Regions from separate parts of the Streptosporangium sp. NPDC001559 genome, predicted to be linked through region 1. Evidence: riboswitches for the same ligand, from Rfam matches in the RefSeq annotation. Region 1 holds a riboswitch; each other region holds the start of a gene.

Region 1 (4,225 bases):
TCTCCGGCACCACCCCGCCGAAGCGCGCGTGCTCCTCCATCGAGGAGGACAGCGCGGCGCCGAGGAGCCTCCCGCCGGAGACGATGCCGACGCCGGTCTCGTCACACGAGGTCTCGATCCCCAGGACGACCGCCATGCCACCCCCTTATTGCAAATAATTCGCAACTACAAATAATAGGCATCAAGACTCTCCCTGGCGAACGCCGTACGCTCTGGATTTAGTAGGACGTCCGACTACATTGAGGAGCGAACGAGATCATGTGCGTCGTCGTCACCCGCGGGCTCGTGGGGGCCGCCCGATGAACCTCCAGCCGGACGCCGAGGTCGTGACCCTGGTCACCGGACGCCTCGGGCAGATCATCCTCAACCGGCCCCGCGCCCTGAACGCCCTGAACCACGACATGATCCGCCGGATCGGCACCACCCTGCGGGCCTGGGCCTGCGACGACGCCGTCTCCGCCGTGCTCGTCAGGGGGGCGGGCGAGCGTGGCCTGTGCGCCGGAGGCGACATCCGCGCCATCCACGAGGACGTCAGGACCGGGGGCGGGGCCTCGCCGGCGTTCTGGCGGGACGAGTACCGCCTCAACGCCCTCATCGCCCGGTACGGCAAGCCGTACGTGGCCCTGATGGACGGCATCGTCATGGGCGGCGGGGTGGGCGTCTCCGCGCACGGCGGTGTGCGGATCGTCACCGAACGCACCACCCTGGCCATGCCGGAGACCACGATCGGCTTCCTGACCGACGTGGGAGGCACCTACCTGCTGTCGCGGGCACCCGGCGAGCTCGGCACCCACATGGCGCTGACCTCGGCGGCGATCGGGGCGGGCGACGCCGTCGCCTGCGGGCTCGCCGACCACTTCGTCCCCTCTGCGGATCTCGACGCCCTCACCACCGAGCTGGCCTCGGGGGACGTGGCAGGGGTCGTCGCCGCCTTCGCCCGCCCGGTGCCGCCCGGGAAGCTGACCGGCGAACGCGGATGGATCGACGCCTGTTACTCCGCCGGGACGGTCGAGGAGATCGTGGAGCGGCTGCTCGGCGACGGCGCCGAGGAGGCGAAGCGGGCGGCGGAGCTGGTCTCGGCCAGGTCGCCGACCGCGCTGAAGGTCACCCTGCGCGCCCTGCGCCTGGCCCGGGGGCTGGGCTCCCTTGAGGAGGCTCTCGACCAGGAGTACCGCGTCGCCTGCGCGATGCCGTCCGCGCCCGACCTGGTCGAGGGCATCCGCGCCCAGGTGATCGACAAGGACCGCTCCCCCCGCTGGTCCCCCGCCCGTCTCGAAGAGGTGAGCGAGCAGGACGTGGACCGCTTCTTCGCGCCCCTGGGCGAACACGAACTCGGACTCTCCGCGGAACCGGGATGACGGCCGTTCAGGCGGATCGTTCCCGGCTTCCCGTACGGCTTCTCGCGCGGCCGGCGAGCAGGACGCAGTCGCCGCACTTGCCGCCGCCGGGCAGCCGGTAGTACAGGCAGCAGCTGCGCCGGGTGAAGACCGGTCGCCCGGGGACGGGTTCGGCCAGCTCACCGGTGTTCCGCAGCAGCCCCGTCCCCAGCAGTTCCCGGCCGAGCGTGACGGCCCTCGTGGCCAGATCGGGGCGCCGGCCCGCGAGGACGCACACGGCTCCCGCCAGGGCCGAGGCGGCGTTGCCCCACAGCAGGCCCGGCGCGATCCCGACGACCTCCCGTACGGCCAGCGCCAGCGGTTCGAGCAGCCCGGTCACCACGCCGCGGTACATCGGCCCGGCGGCCTCGGCCGGGCCGGGGACACGCCGCCCCGCAGGCCGTACGGCGCGCAGCGGCAGCGGCCCGGCGGGGGCCGGGTACCAGTGCAGCCGGGCGGGGGCCAGGTCGAGGAGCAGGTCGTGGGCGGCCACGGCCCCGACGACCGGCGACCACAGACGGGCCGCGAGCCCCTGGAACTGGATGGAGGCCGCCACCCGTGGCTGGTCGGTGCCCAGGCGCACGGCGACCTCGGCGACGCGCCGTTCCAGCAGGGCGCGGTCGGTGAGCAGGTCGGTGAGCGGCCGCCAGCCCGGCTCCGCCTCGCCCTCGTCGAGTTCGAAGTAGCCGCCGACCGAGGACACCTCGGCCATCGCCGCCGAGACGGCCTCCGGGGCGGCGGGCGCGATCACGGGGGCGGGCCGGACGGGGGGCATGACGAATCACCGATCCTCTCCCGGGGAGGTCCGCCCCGGCCTGGTCTGAGGAGGCGACCACGTGAGTCTCCGGCTCCCGGCCGGAGCTCGTCGTGATCCCTCCGTCCACGACTCGCTCGCCGATCGCGGTACCGATCAGGTGCCGATCACGGTGGCGGGACCGCGCCGGACTCGTACCGGCTTCCTCTGGCCGCCGTCGCCCGCGGCGGCATCATCTCACAGGGGGCGGAGACTTCTCTGTGCTCCGGGTGCCGACCTCCCGCGGACCGGCCCGGCGGGACCCGCCCACCGCGGGGAGGGCAGACTCTTCCCCGTGAAGCGAATCCTCATCATCGGCATCGGCGCGGGCGACCCCGACCATCTCACCCTCCAGGCGGTCAAGGCCATCGGCCGGGCCGACGCCTTCCTGCTGGTGGACAAGGGAGAGGTCAAACACGACCTGGCCGATCTGCGCCGGGACATGATCGAGGCGCACGGGCGGCGGCCGTACCGGGTGGTGGAGGCCCGTGACCCGGAGCGGGACAGGACCACCCCCGCCTACGCCTCGGCCGTCGAGACGTGGCGTTCGCGGCGCGCCGACCTGTACGAGGCGTTCGTCCGCGACGAGCTCGGCGAGGACGAGACCGGGGCGATCCTCGTCTGGGGCGACCCCGGCCTCTACGACAGCACGCTCGCCGGGATCGAGGAGGTCACCGAGCGGGGGACGGTCGTCTTCGACCACGAGGTCGTCCCGGGCATCACCAGCGTCTCCGCGCTGACCGCCAGGCACCGTACCAACCTGAACCGGGTCGGCCGCCCGGTGCACATCACCACCGGCCGCCGCCTGGCGCAGGAGGGGCCGACGGCCGACGACGTCCTCGTCATGCTCGACGCGCACTGCGCCTTCGCCGACCTGGGGGACCGGGCGGAGGAGTTCCACATCTACTGGGGCGCCTACCTGGGCACCCCGGACGAGATCCTGGTCTCCGGGCCGGTGACCGAGGTGACCGGGCGCATCCGTGACCTGCGCGCGCAGGCCCGCGAACGCAAGGGCTGGATCATGGACACCTACCTGCTCAGGCGCCTGCCCCCGGCGTGAGACTCAGCTCCCGGCCGCCCGCCCCGTACCCGTACGGCCCGCGCGCCACTCGTGGGCCGGCAGCCAGACGAGTTGACGCGTTCAGCCCCCTTCAGGATGGTCTCGACCTGGTCGAGCACGTCGATCGAGGTGCCGTACCGGTCGGCGGTGGCGTAGGTGACCGGCAGCACCTTGCCGTTCTTGGCGGCCTCGACCTGGGAGGGCGGCAGTTCCATCGGGTTGTTCCCGTCGATCGCGCTGGTGCCGACCGGTAGCACGCCGAAGTCGAGCAGGGCGCCGGTGGCATAGGAGATCGAGACGATGCGCTCGACGTCGCCGGGAACGGTGATCTTCCCGTTGGTCGCCTCGACGACCCGGTCCGCGGCGGCGGGGGCTCTCCCTGCCCTGAGGGATCGGACGCGACGCCGGGGGTGCCGGAGCCGGAACCGCACGCGGTCAGGGCGGCGAGCGTGAGGAAGGACAGGCTCATGGCCAGACGGCGACGCAACGGGGCCGGAAACATACCACTCCCCATTTAGGCAAGCCTTGCCTAACCGACAAATGGAACATTCGACCCATCGGATGCGAATCTTGCCGAAAAGCGCCCTAGGTTCACGATTTTTCATGACAAATGGGCCAGCGGTATGAACCAGATCACAGATCGCCACCTTGACAGGGCACGCCGAAATCCAAAAACTGAGCTTAGGCTTACCTAAGTTATGAGGCTCGCCGCCGCCCGGACGTGGGCCCCGGGCACGGCGTCCGCCGCATCGTGGTCTCGACGCTACGGGAGACCACGATGCGGTCGGGGCCCAACGTGCCGGCCCCGAGGAGTCCCGTTCGCCGCCCGGACGGGAGGCCGGACAGGGTTCGGGCACGGCGGACCTGAACCTTGGTTCGGGGCGAGGGGGCGTCCGAGGGGAGATCCGGGGCGGGTTAGGCTGTGCGGGAACCCTCGTGCCGGCTCGCCGAGCCCGGCCGGGGCGTCTCACGGCGGTGGGGCCCGCCGTACCCGAA
Region 2 (4,225 bases), on a different contig from region 1:
CGCCCGACCTGCTCCCGGTCGCCGCCCGTCACGGACGCGGCGATCCCGGCCGCGGCGGCCGGGTCCCAGCCGCGCTCCTCCATCGCCTCGACCAGCGACCTGGCCTCGGCCTCGGCCTCGTCGGTGCCCAGGCGCCCGGCGGTGCCGTCCTCACGCAGGCCGAGCGCCTCGCGCAGGCCGGGCAGCGCCATGCCGCCCGCCCACATCTGGCGGGCGCGCAGGATGGCCAGCACCAGGTCGACGCGGACGGCGCCCTGCGGGGCCGCGCCGAGCACGTGCAGGCCGTCGCGGATCTGGACGTCCTTGACCTCGCACAGCCAGCCGTCCACGTGCAGCAGGAAGTCGTCGAACTCGGCGTCGTGCGGGCGGTCCTCGATGCCGAGGTCGTGGTCGAGCCTGGCGGCCTGGATCAGCGTCCAGATCTGCGCCCGGATCGCGGGCAGCTTGGCCGGGTCCATCGCGGCGATGGAGGCGTGCTCGTCGAGGAGCTGCTCAAGCCTGGCCATGTCGCCGTAGGTGTCGGCGCGGGCCATCGGCGGGACGAGGTGGTCGACCAGCGTGGCGTGGGCGCGGCGCTTGGCCTGGGTGCCCTCGCCGGGGTCGTTGACCAGGAACGGGTAGATCAGCGGCAGGTCCCCGAGGGCGGCGTCGGGGCCGCAGGAGGCCGACAGGCCCGCCGACTTGCCGGGCAGCCACTCCAGGTTGCCGTGCTTGCCGACGTGCACCACGGCGTGCGCGCCGAAGCCGTCGGACAGCCAGCGGTAGGCGGCCAGGTAGTGGTGGCTGGGTGGCAGGTCGGGGTCGTGGTAGATGGCGATGGGGTTCTCGCCGAACCCCCGGGGCGGCTGCACCATGACGACGACGTTGCCCGAGCGCAGCGCGGCCAGCACGATCTCACCGTCCGGGTCGGCGGAGGTGTCGACGAACAGTTCGCCGGGCGGGGGTCCCCAGTGCTCCTCGACCGAGGTCCGCAGGTCCTCGGGCAGCGTGGCGAACCACGCGGCGTACCGGGAGGCCTTGATCCGCACCGGGTTGCCCGCGAGCCGTTCCTCGGTGAGCCAGTCGGGGTCCTGGCCTCCGGCTGCGATGAGGGCGTGGATCAGCGCGTCGCCGTCCTGCCCGGTGACGCCGGGCAGTTCGTCCTCGGCGCCGATGTCGTAGCCGTGCTCGCGCATCGCGGCCAGCAGCCGCACCAGGCTCGCCGGGGTGTCGAGGCCGACGGCGTTGCCGATCCTGGAGTGCTTGGTCGGGTAGGCCGACAGCATCAGCACGATCCGCCGCTCGGCGGGCGGGACATGCCGCAGGACGGCGTGCCGTACGGCGATGCCCGCCACGCGGGAGGCCCGCTCGGGGTCGGCGACGTAGACGGTCAGACCGTCCCCGTCGATCTCCTTGAAGGAGAACGGCACCGTGATGATCCGCCCGTCGAACTCGGGGATCGCCACCTGGGTCGCCGCGTCGAGCGGGGAAAGGCCGTCGTCGTTGGCCTCCCAGGCGGCCCTTCCACCGGTCAGGCACAGGCCCTGCAGGATCGGCACGTCGAGTTCGGCGAGCGCGCCGACGTCCCAGGCCTCGTCGTCGCCGCCCGCGGACGCGGTGGCCGGACGGGTGCCGCCCGCGGCCAGCACGGTCACCACCAGCGCGTCGACCGTGCCCAGGGTGTCGAGCAGGCCCTGCTCGGCGCTGCGCAGGGAGGCGCAGTAGACGGGCAGCGCGCGGGCGCCCGCGTCCTCGATCGCGGCGCAGAGCGTCTCGACGAAGGCGGTGTTGCCCGCGACGTGGTGGGCGCGGTAGTAGAGCACGCCGACGACCGGTCCCTCCTCGCGGCGCGCCCGGCGTTCGAGCACGCCCCAGGCGGGCGTCGGGGCGGGCGGGGCGAAGCCGTGGCCGGTCAGCAGCAGCGTGTCCGACAGGAAGCGGCCCAGTTCGGCGAGGTTGGCGGCCCCGCCGTGGGCGAGGTAGGCGTGCGCCTCGGCGCAGACCCCGCCGGGCACGGTCGACAACTCCATCAGCTCGGCGTCCGGTGCCTGTTCGCCGCCGAGCACGACGACGGGCAGCGGCCCTGCGAGCAGGGCGTCCAGGCCCTCCTCCCAGGCGCGGCGCCCGCCGAGCAGCCGTACGACGACCAGGTCGGCGCCCTCGACGAGGGGCGGCAGGTCCCTCGCGGTGAGCCTGGCCGGGTTGCCGAGCCGGTAGTCCGCGCCGCTGGCGCGGGCGCTGAGCAGGTCGGTGTCCGAGGTGGAGAGCAGGAGGATCATTCGCCACGCTCCCCGGCGGGGAGCGGCGCGGCCGTGAACGGCGGTGCGGGCTGGCGGCTGGGGAACGGCGAACAGCGCACAGGGCTTTCCTCCCTCGGGGTCCTCGCCCCGGGTCGTCGTCGGCTACGACGGCTGGAGTCTCCTGGCTCCCGGATCGATGCTCCCCCCGGCCTTCCCGCCCGTTGCCGGACCGTGGCTGGATGGGGTTCGCTCCCCGGTTACAGTGGCGGGACCGCGCCGGATTCACACCGGCTTCCTCCCTTTTGCCGTCGCCAACGATGAGACTACGGCAGCGAGGTCCCCGCAAGAAACTGGAGCTACCATCCTCAGCGTGTCAAAAGGTCACTTCTCCGGACGATCTCATCCCGACGCGTGCCCGGGGGCGCTCCAGGTGCATTCCGCGGCCGACGGCGGCCTGGCGCGCGTCAGGGTACCCGGAGGGCGCCTGACGGTCCCGCAGCTGCGCGAGCTGGCCTCGGCCGCCGAGACCTGCGGCAACGGCGTCGTCGAGCTGACCTCCCGGGCCAACGTCCAGGTGCGCGGACTGGGCGCCGGGGACGGCTTCGCGGCCCGCATGGCGCGGGCGGGGCTGCTGCCCTCGGCCACCCACGAACGGGTCCGCAACGTCCTGGCCTCACCGCTGAGCGGCCTCGACGGCCGGGGGCTTCTCGACGTGGGACCGCTGACCCGTGAGCTCGACCTGCGCCTGTGCGGCACGCCCGCGCTCGCCGGGCTGCCGGGGCGGTTCCTGTTCGCGCTCGACGACGGCCGGGGCGACGTGGCCTGGCTCGGGGCGGACGCCGCGATCCTGCCGACCGGCCCCGGCGAGGTGGCGTTGCTGCTGGCCGGGACCGACGGCGGCCTGCGGGTGCCGCCGGGTTCGGCGGTCTCCGCGCTGCTGGCCGCCGCCGAGGCGTTCCTGGCCGAGCCCGGGGTCCGGGAGGGCCGTCTGTGGCGGATCGGCGAGCTGCCCGGCTGCGCCGAACGGATCGCCGCCCGCGTCGCGGCCTCCCTGGAGACGACCTCCGCCCCCGTACGGCGGGCGCCCGTCCCGGCGCCCTCCCACGGGCCCGTCGGGGTCGTCGAACAGCCCGCGGGCCTGAACGCGCTCGGCGTCACGGTGCCGCTGGGGCGGCTGACCTCCGCCCAGGCCGCCCTGCTGGCCGGCCTGGGCGGCGAGGAGGTACGGCTGACGCCGTGGCGTGGCGTCGTCCTGCCCGGCCTGTCCCCGGCCTCTCTCGCCGAGGTCGCCGGGCGGCTCGTCGCCGCCGGGCTGGTCGTCGACCCGGCCTCGCCGTGGACGGGCGTGACGGCCTGCGCGGGGCGGCCCGGCTGCGCGAAGTCACTGGCCGACGTGCGGGCCGACGCCGCCCGCTGGATCACGGCGGAGAGCGACCCGCCCGCTGCCGTCCCCGCCCGCCCCGGTACGCTCCCGGTGCACTGGGCGGGCTGCGAACGACGTTGCGGCCGCCCGCGAGGACGGGCCGTCGACGTGGTCGCGACCACGACCGGCTACCGGGTCCTCCTGGAGGACAGCGGCTTGGGCGGCGGCATGGACGGTGACTCGAACAGTGTCCTGACCTGCGCGGACATCGAGGAGACCACGGCCGCCGTGGCGGCTCTGAGAGGGGAAACGTGACCGACTACGTCCGGGACGGCGCGGAGATCTACCGGCGTTCCTTCGCCACCATCCGCGCCGAGAGCGACCTGGACGGCCTGCCGCCGGACGTCGCCCAGGTGGCGGTCCGCATGATCCACGCCTGCGGGATGGTGGACCTGGTCGCCGACCTCGGCTGGTCGCCGGGCGTGGTCGCCTCGGCCAGGGCGGCCCTGCGCGCGGGGGCGCCCGTGCTGTGCGACGCGATGATGGTCGCCTCGGGGGTGACCCGGCGCCGCCTGCCCGCGGGCAACGAGGTGCTCTGCACGCTGGGCGAGCCCGGCGTGCCCGAACTGGCCGTACGGCTCGG
Region 3 (4,225 bases), on a different contig from region 1:
AGCGCCAGGCGTAGGCGTACATCGAGGAGAGCTTGCCGATGGTCGGGGTCGCCATGAACAGGTTGAGCGACTGCGACTGGTCGATGTACGGCGCGCGCGCCGCGGCCAGGTCGATCAGCGCCTTCTGCGGCAGCTCCCACGCGGTCCGGTAGAGCGTCCTGAGGTCGTCGGGGATGCCCGGGACGTCCTGGATCGAGCCGTCCGCCCGCTTGATCGCGTCCCTGATCTGCGGGGTCCACAGGCCCCGGGCCGTGAGGTCGGCGACCAGATAGCGGTTGACCTGGAGGAACTCCCCGGAGAGGGTCTCGCGCTTGAAGACGTTCGACACCTGGGGCTCGATGCACTCGTAGCAGCCCGCGATGGAGGCGATGGTGGCCGTGGGGGCGATCGCGATCATCAGCGAGTTGCGCAGGCCGGTCACGGCGATCCGCTCCCTGAGCGCCGTCCACTCCGCCGAACGGGCGGCCCCGTAGTGGTCGGGGTGCAGCACGCCGTCGGCGGCGCGGGTGTCCCCGTAGGCGGGATGGCGCCCCCGCTCGGCGGCCAGGTCACTGGAGGTGGCGTAGGCGGCCAGCGCGATCTCCTCGGCGATCCGGGTCGACAGCTCAAGCGCCCCCGGCGAGTCGAACGGCAGCCGCAGCGCGAAGAAGACGTCGGCCAGCCCCATCACGCCCAGCCCGACGGGCCGCCAGCGCTCGTTGGCCGCGCGGGCCTCGGGTGTCGGGTAGAAGCCCAGGTCGATGGTCCTGTCCAGGAACCTGACCGCGGTGCGAGCCGTACGGCGCAGCCGCTCCCAGTCCACACCGTCCACGGTCAGGTGGGCCGCCAGGTTGATCGAGCCGAGGTTGCAGACGGCGGTCTCCGCGTCGCTGGTGACCTCCAGGATCTCGGTGCACAGGTTCGACAGGTGGATGACGTTGCCCGGGCGGGCCGTCTGGTTCGAGGTCCGGTTCGAGGCGTCCTTGAAGGTCATCCAGCCGTTGCCGGTCTGGGCGAGCGTGCGCATCATGCGGCCGTACAGGGCGCGGGCCGGGACCTGCCTGACGAACCCGCCCTCGGCCTCCGCCCTGCGGTAGGCCTCCTCGAACGCCTCGCCGTACAGGTCGGTGAGGTGCGGGACCTCCTTGGGGTCGAACAGCGACCACATCTCGTCGGCCTCGACCCGCCGCATGAACTCGTCGGGGATCCAGTTGGCGAGGTTCAGATTGTGCGTACGGCGCGCCTCCTCACCGGTGTTGTCGCGCAGTTCGAGGAACTCCTCGATGTCGGCGTGCCAGGGCTCCAGGTAGACGCAGGCGGCGCCCTTGCGACGACCGCCCTGGTTGACGGCGGCGACGCTGGAGTCGAGGGTGCGCAGCCACGGCACGATGCCGTTCGAGTGACCGTTGGTGCCGCGGATCAGCGAGCCGCGCGAGCGGACCCGGGTCCAGGCGATGCCGATGCCCCCGGCGTACTTCGACAGGCGGGCGACCTGGCCGTAGCGCTGGTAGATGGCCTCGAGCTCGTCCCTCGGCGAGTCGAGCAGGAAGCAGGAGGACAGCTGGGGCCTGCGGGAACCGGAGTTGAACAGGGTGGGCGAACTGGGCAGGTAGGACAGGGTGGCCATGAGCCCGTACAGCTCGGCGGCCTCCTCGACCGTCTCCGACAGGCCGCAGGCCACGCGCAGCAGGAAGTGCTGGGGGCGTTCGAGGACCTTGCGGGTGCTCGGGTGGCGCAGCAGGTAGCGGTCGTAGACGGTGCGCAGCCCGAAGTACTCGAACCGGTCGTCGGCGGCCGGGTCGACCAGCGCGTCGAGGGCGGCGGCGTTGGCGGCGACGAAGGCGGCCAGCCCGTCCTGCAGGAGCCCGACGCCGTGGGACGCGGCGATCGACTCGGAGAAGGTCGTGACGCCGTGCTCGGCGGCCTCCTCGGCGATCAGGCCGGTCAGCAGCCTGGCGGCGACCCTGGAGTTCTCCGGGTCGGTGATCACCCGGGCCGCGGCCTCCTCGATCGCCCGCCTGCGATCGTCCGGCGAGTGCCCGGTCTTCTCCGCCTTCTCGGCCAAGGTCTGTGTCACGTGCCACCCCTCGTGCAGGTAATCCCCGTACGGCTCACGGAGCAGGGCGCGCGTCAACGGGCGGCTCCCGGGCACGCCGGACCGCCTCGTCCCGCGGCTCTCCCTCGAAGCCCTGGACAACTCTCGTGCCGAGCGGGGACCTGATCGGTCCCCTCTCCACACACCGCGGGCAGGTCTTCGGACTCACGGGCGTGACGCGCGCTCCTACCGGCCGTCGCTTCCCGGGCGTGGTTCACCCAGTGCTCAGTTGACGGCTTTCGTTCCCGTTCACCGCTGCGGGGCAGTCCCGGTCTCTCACCGGGTTCCCTGTTGCCTCGCCCTCGTGGGCGAACCAGCGACGACCAGGATCCTACATCTAGTGCCGCCTGACGCAACCGCCCCAACAGTTTGTGTCGGGGATGCTCAGCAACCCGAGCTCGTTGAGCACCGCGCGGGTACGGCGGGTCTCTGTGACCAGCCACTGGCGGAAGTCGTCACCGCTCAGGTACGCCCGGTGCCAGCCGTTGGCCGCGCACACGGCCTGCCATCGGGGCGAGGCGTCGATCCGGTCGCACAGGGCGACCGCCTCGTCCCGGTCGCCGGGGCTCATGGCCCGGGGGCCGAGCACCCCGCACCAGTCGGCGTACTCAAGGCGCACCTCCCGCTCCATCAGCGTCGGCGCGTCGATGCCGTCGATCCGCTCCCCCGAGGAGACCGCGAGCGGCATCAGCCGGCCCGTGGCGATCTTCGGCAGGAGGGAGCCCGCCGAGCCGAGAAGCGCGGCCACCCGCCCCTCGTTGAGCGCCTCGACGGCCTCCGACTCGGTCGGGTAGCCCGCGTACTCCATCAGCCTGACGTCGACGCCGAGACACTTGCCGATCATGCCGTAGAGCACGTGGTCGGAGCCGCCCTCGGCCCCTCCCCCGACCACCAGCCGCACCGGGTCGCGGCGCAGCGCCGCGGCGAAGTCCTCGAAGGTCCGCAGCAGGGAGTTCGGGGAGACGGCCAGGACGGACCAGTCTCCGGCCAGCCTGGCCAGCGGCGTCGAGGCCGCCAGCACGGAGTCCGCGTCGGCGGTCTCGCCGCCCGCCAGCATCGGCACGCCCGCCAGGAACACCCTGCCCTCGCGCGCGAAGGAGCCCCTGACGGCGGCGAACGCGGTCAGCGCGGCCATCCCCTGGGCGCCCGCGCCACTCACCTCCACCGCCCCGGCCATTCCCTCCCCGGTCAGGATCGCGGCCAGCGCGCGGGCGGCCTGGTCCCAGCGCCGCCCGCGGACGACCGGCGCGACGATGGTCAGTCTGCGCGCCCACCCCGCGCCGGGGCCGCCCATGTCACCGCAGCCCCCGGCGGCCATGACCCCCAGCGCGAGCGCGAGGAATCGCCTACGGTGCATAAGCGTCCCTTCCGCCGAGATCCCCCAGATCTCTCGATACCCTACGTTGCAGATATGTCACTCTCTGCACCGCAATTGGGGCATCAGGGATGGTCCGCGATCACTCCACGGTGACGCTCTTGGCGAGGTTGCGCGGCTTGTCCACGTCGCGGCCGAGCGCGACGGCCGCGTGGTAGGCGAACAGCTGCAGCGGGATCGACAGCAGGATCGGGTCGAGCTCGATCTCGTTCCTGGGCACCACCAGGCAGTCGTCGGCCAGCTTGGGATCGGCCTCCCGGTGCCCGACCATGAGCACCCGCCCGCCGCGCGCGCGGATCTCCCCCAGCGTGGTGAGGTTCTTGTCCAGCAGCTCGTCGTCGGGGACGACCGCCACGGTCGGCATCTCCGGGCCGATCAGCGCCAGCGGCCCGTGCTTGAGCTCGCTGGCCGGGTAGGCCTCGGCGTGCACGTAGGAGACCTCCTTGAGCTTCTGCGCGCCCTCCCTGGCCACCGGGTATCCCCTGACCCTGCCGACGAACATCATGCTCGGCGAGTCGGCGTACTTGCCGGCCAGCTCCTTGATCCGGGGTTCGAGGGCGAGGATCTCCTCGATCTGGCCGGGCAGCGCGCGAAGGCCCTCCACGATGCGCCGGCCGTCGGCGGGCGACAGGTCGCGCACCCGTCCCAGGTGCAGCGCGAGCAGCGCGAAGGCGACCGCGGTCGAGGTGAAGGCCTTGGTGCTCGCCACCGAGACCTCGGGGCCCGCGTGCAGGTAGAGACCGCCGTCGACCTCCCTGGCGATGGCGCTGCCGACG
Region 4 (4,225 bases), on a different contig from region 1:
AGCCTGGCGCGCCTCGCGGGGTCGGCCTCCGCGATCCGGTCGTCCCCCGCCTGCCCTGTCGCGGTGTCTCCTCCGGCGGGCGCGGGGACGCCTTCCCTGCTCGCCGGCTCCGCCCCCGGGACGTCCTCGCCGGAACCGTCAGGGCCGCCCCCCGGGCTTTCCGAGCCTCCTCCGGGACCGCCCTCGGGGTCACCGTCGGAACCGTCTCCGGGGCTGCCCCCGGGGCCGCCCTCCGGACCGTCACCGGGGTCGTCCGGCTCCTCCGGGTCTTCGGGCGTCTGGTCGAGGAGTTCGTCCAGCCTGGCCTCGTCCAGGCCCGGCGTGTCGAAGGGGTCACGGCGGCGCCGGTGCGGGAGGGCGAGCCTGGCGGCCTCGCGGACGTCCTCGGCCGTCACGGTCGCCCCGCCCCGCCACGCGGCGTGCGCGATGGCCGCCCGCGCGGTGACCAGGTCGGCCCGCAGACCGTCGACCTCGAAGGCGGCGCAGACCGTGGCGATGCTCCGCAGCGCGGAGTCCGGCAGGGTGACCTCCGCGACCCTGGCCCTGGCCTCGGCGACACGCGTGGCCAGCTCCCGTTCCCGCGCCTGCCACAGGGCGGCGAAGGCGGCCGGATCGGCCTCGAAGGCCAGGCGCCGCCGGACCACCTCGGCCCGCTGGGACACCTCCCGCGACGCCCTGACCTCCACGGTCAGCCCGAACCTGTCGAGGAGCTGGGGACGCAGCTCCCCCTCCTCCGGGTTCATGGTCCCCACCAGCAGGAACCTGGCGGCGTGCCGTACCGAGACGCCCTCACGTTCGACGTAGCAGGTACCGAGCGCGGCGGCGTCGAGCAGCAGGTCCACCAGGTGGTCGTGCAGGAGGTTGACCTCGTCGACGTAGAGGACGCCCCGGTGCGCGTCGGCGAGCAGTCCGGGCTCGAAGGCCTTCACCCCCTCGGTGAGCGCCCGTTCCAGGTCGAGCGAGCCCGCGAGGCGGTCCTCCGAGGCGCCGACCGGCAGCTCGACGAGCCTGGCGGGCCGTACGGTGCCGGGGGCGGTCTCGTGCGGGCCGTCCGGGCAGCCGGGGTCCGGGGCGGCGGGGTCGCAGGAGAAACGGCAGCCGTGCGCCACCTCGACGGGCGGGAGCAGCGCCGCGAGCGCCCGCACGATCGTGGATTTGGCGGTGCCCTTCTCCCCTCTGACCAGGACTCCGCCGACGCCGGGGGAGACGGCGTTCAGGATCAGGGCGAGCTTGAGGTCCTCCGACCCCACGATCGCGGTGAAGGGATAGCGCGGGTCGCGCACCTTGACTGCCTCCTCGGCTCTCGTCATACGGGGTAACTCAGCCGCCAGCGTCCGCCCCGCCCGGTGAGCGTCACCAGGGCGAGAGGCGCGACGTCGACGCGCCAGAAGGCATGGGCCGGGGCGCCGAGGGCGTGCACGACCGCGGCCCTGATCACCGGGGCATGGGTGACGGCGACCGTCCGCCCCGGGCCGAGGGCCGCGAGCCAGTCCGCGACCCGGCCGACGAGTCCGGTGATCGGCTCCCCTCCGTGGGGGGCCGCCGCCGGGTCGGTGAGCCAGGCCGCGAGCCCTCCGGGATCGGCCGCCTCGACCTCGGCCAGCGTCATGCCACGCCAGCGCCCGTAGTCGCAGTCGGCGAGCGACGGCTCCGGCCCGGCACGCAGGCCGAGTGCCCCGGCCGTCTGCGCGCAACGCAGCTCGGCTCCGCGGACGGCCCGGCCCGGACCGATCCGCGGAGCCAGCGCCTGGGCGCGGCGCAGGCCGTTCCCGTCGAGCGGCTCGTCTCCGGGAAAGGCGGCCCGTGCCGTCGCCCGTGTCGAGGCGTGACAGACCAGCAGCAGGCGCGCGACCCCCGAGGGGGCCGTCACGCCGGGCTGCGCCTGCGCGCGGCGAAGGCGAACAGGGCTCCGACGCCCAGCCAGAACACCGCCTGTGTCCCGAGGGAGGCCAGGCGGAAGTCCCACAGGAGACCGGCGGGGAACCCCTCGGGCACCTCGTCGATCCCGGGCAGCAGGATCCAGGCCGCCGTGACCGGCACCAGCAGCGCCGCGCCGCCCGCGAGCCAGCGCGGCCACGCCTCCTCGGAGGAGACGTAGCGGTGCGCGGCCGCCGCGGCGCCGACGGAGAGGATGCCGATGGCGACGGCGACCAGGTAGAGCACCGTGCGCTGGTTGATCGTCTCCGGGTCACCGACGGCCGGGGGGTTGGCGGGATATTTCACGAAAGGGATGAGGACGATCGCGATGAACGCCGCCGCCGCGAGGGAGACCGCCAGCAGTGGTTCCGATCTCGGACCGACCCGGCCGCGCACCCCCGCGTACACGAGGGCGAACAGGCCGCCGAGAGCCAGGCCGTACAGGGCCAGGGCGAGGAAGAGGCCGAAGCGCTGGCCGTTCCTGCTGACCGGCGCCTCCTCCCCGTGAGAGTGGGCGGGCTCGGCCGCCTCATGACTGTGGGCACCGGTGCCGGCGGAGGCCGCAGCGGCCTCCTCCAGCGCGATGGCCCGGTCGACGCGGGGTTCGCCCACGGTGTAGGCGAACACCCCGGCGAACAGTCCTGCGAGAAGGCCGACGAGCATGCCTCTGACGATGAGTTTGGTGATCACGTGTGGCTCAGTGCGATCAGTGGCAGGGAACACCGAGCAGGTGACGCCCGTCGTGCATGAGTTCGTGCAGGTAGTTACCGGCCTGCGAGATCGCGCCCTGGTCGAAGGCGACCAGGTAGGCGAGAAGCAGCAGCACCGGTACGGCGAGAAGCCATCGGGTGAGCGAACCGAGCGGGATGGGCTTGACCGGCGGAGCAGAGATCTGGCTCACGGCCACCTCCTTCAGGGGATTGACGCGCCCCTTTTCGTAGGTCGGTGGCGGCCGAGTGACCTGGCTCCCCGCCCTCTCGGGCCGGTTACAGTGGCGCGACCGCACCGGAATCTCACCGGATTTCCCTCGCACCGCCACAAAACACCCGGAATGTATACCGGTTCACAGCGTCCGTCAATCCATGCGATAGCGGACACAGGGCTAGAAACCGTGCGGGCGGGCGCACCCGCCCGCACGGGAGGTCACTGATCGCCGGTGAGAGCGGTGACCAGGTCGGCGGCGGTGCGACAGCGATCGAACAGCTCGCCGACGTGGGCCTTGGTCCCGCGCAGCGGCTCCATGGTCGGAACACGCTGCAGGGACTCCCTGCCCGGGATGTCGAAGATGACCGAGTCCCAGGAGGCGGCGGCGACCGACTCGCTGAACTGGCTCAGGCAACGACCCCTGAAGTAGGCCCGCGTGTCGCTCGGCGGCGCCTCGATGGCCCGCCGTACCTCGTCCTCGGTCACCAGGCGCTGCATCCTGCCCCGGGCGACCAGCCGGTTGTACAGGCCGCGCTCGGGACGGATGTCGGAGTACTGCAGGTCCACCAGCTGCAGTCGCGGGTGGGACCAGGCCAGGCCGTCACGGGTACGGTAGCCCTCCAGCAGCTCGAGCTTGGCCACCCAGTCGAGCTCCCGCGACAGCTGCATCGGGTCCTCGGCCAGACGGGTCAGGACGGACTCCCAGCGGTCGAGGACGTCCTTGGTGATCTCGTCGACGCCGTTCCCGCTGCGCTCCTCGGCGTACTTGCGGGCCAGTTCCAGATACTCCATCTGCAGCTGCACCGCGGTGAGCCTGCGGCCGTCGCGCATCGCGATCTCGTACTTCAGCGTGGGGTCGTGGGAGACCGCGCGCAGCGCCTGGACCGGGTTGTCGACCGCGAGGTCACGGGTGAAGTAGCCGTCCTCGATCATGGCGAGGACCAGCGCGGTCGAGCCCAGCTTCAGGTAGGTCGAGATCTCCGACATGTTGGCGTCGCCGATGATGACGTGCAGCCTGCGGTACTTCTCCGGGTCGGCGTGCGGCTCGTCCCTGGTGTTGATGATCGGCCGCTTGAGCGTGGTCTCCAGCCCGACCTCGACCTCGAAGAAGTCGGCCCGCTGACTGATCTGGAAGCCCTCACCCCGGGAGTCCTGGCCGATGCCGACCTTGCCCGCGCCGACGACGACCTGCCGGGAGACGAAGAACGGGGTCAGATACCTGACGATGTCGGCGAACGACGTGGCGCGCCGCATCAGGTAGTTCTCGTGGCAGCCGTAGGAGGCGCCCTTGTTGTCGGTGTTGTTCTTGTAGAGCTGGATCGGAGCGTTGGCGGGGACGGCCGAGGCGCGCGTCGCGGCGTCGTGCATGACGCGCTCCCCCGCC

The links. A riboswitch is a leader RNA that binds a small molecule or an ion and turns the genes downstream of it on or off. The one in region 1 is predicted to bind cobalamin.
Region 2: linked by a shared signal. The riboswitch ahead of cobN (cobaltochelatase subunit CobN) and the one ahead of ACFYY8_RS05995 ((2Fe-2S)-binding protein) in region 1 are both predicted to bind cobalamin.
Region 3: linked by a shared signal. The riboswitch ahead of ACFYY8_RS16710 (ribonucleoside-diphosphate reductase subunit alpha) and the one ahead of ACFYY8_RS05995 ((2Fe-2S)-binding protein) in region 1 are both predicted to bind cobalamin.
Region 4: linked by a shared signal. The riboswitch ahead of ACFYY8_RS37605 (CbtB domain-containing protein) and the one ahead of ACFYY8_RS05995 ((2Fe-2S)-binding protein) in region 1 are both predicted to bind cobalamin.

The regions. Positions count from the first base shown of each region.
Region 1 covers NZ_JBIAVG010000002.1:438,222-442,446, reverse strand. Annotated here, with positions in the region: gene tsaD (tRNA (adenosine(37)-N6)-threonylcarbamoyltransferase complex transferase subunit TsaD) at 1-136, opposite strand, end outside; gene ACFYY8_RS06000 (enoyl-CoA hydratase/isomerase family protein) at 300-1,358, shown strand; gene ACFYY8_RS05995 ((2Fe-2S)-binding protein) at 1,366-2,151, opposite strand; cobalamin riboswitch at 2,215-2,339, opposite strand; gene cobF (precorrin-6A synthase (deacetylating)) at 2,465-3,229, shown strand; gene ACFYY8_RS05985 (hypothetical protein) at 3,199-3,660, opposite strand.
Region 2 covers NZ_JBIAVG010000026.1:63,482-67,706, forward strand. Annotated here, with positions in the region: gene cobN (cobaltochelatase subunit CobN) at 1-2,258, opposite strand, end outside; cobalamin riboswitch at 2,372-2,570, opposite strand; gene cobG (precorrin-3B synthase) at 2,590-3,897, shown strand; gene ACFYY8_RS39080 (precorrin-8X methylmutase) at 3,894-4,225, shown strand, end outside.
Region 3 covers NZ_JBIAVG010000006.1:349,680-353,904, reverse strand. Annotated here, with positions in the region: gene ACFYY8_RS16710 (ribonucleoside-diphosphate reductase subunit alpha) at 1-2,056, opposite strand, end outside; cobalamin riboswitch at 2,207-2,407, opposite strand; gene ACFYY8_RS16705 (Bug family tripartite tricarboxylate transporter substrate binding protein) at 2,412-3,431, opposite strand; gene glmS (glutamine--fructose-6-phosphate transaminase (isomerizing)) at 3,532-4,225, opposite strand, start outside.
Region 4 covers NZ_JBIAVG010000023.1:126,702-130,926, forward strand. Annotated here, with positions in the region: gene ACFYY8_RS37590 (putative cobaltochelatase) at 1-1,310, opposite strand, end outside; gene ACFYY8_RS37595 (histidine phosphatase family protein) at 1,307-1,870, opposite strand; gene ACFYY8_RS37600 (CbtA family protein) at 1,867-2,607, opposite strand; gene ACFYY8_RS37605 (CbtB domain-containing protein) at 2,624-2,818, opposite strand; cobalamin riboswitch at 2,850-2,969, opposite strand; gene dop (depupylase/deamidase Dop) at 3,061-4,225, opposite strand, start outside.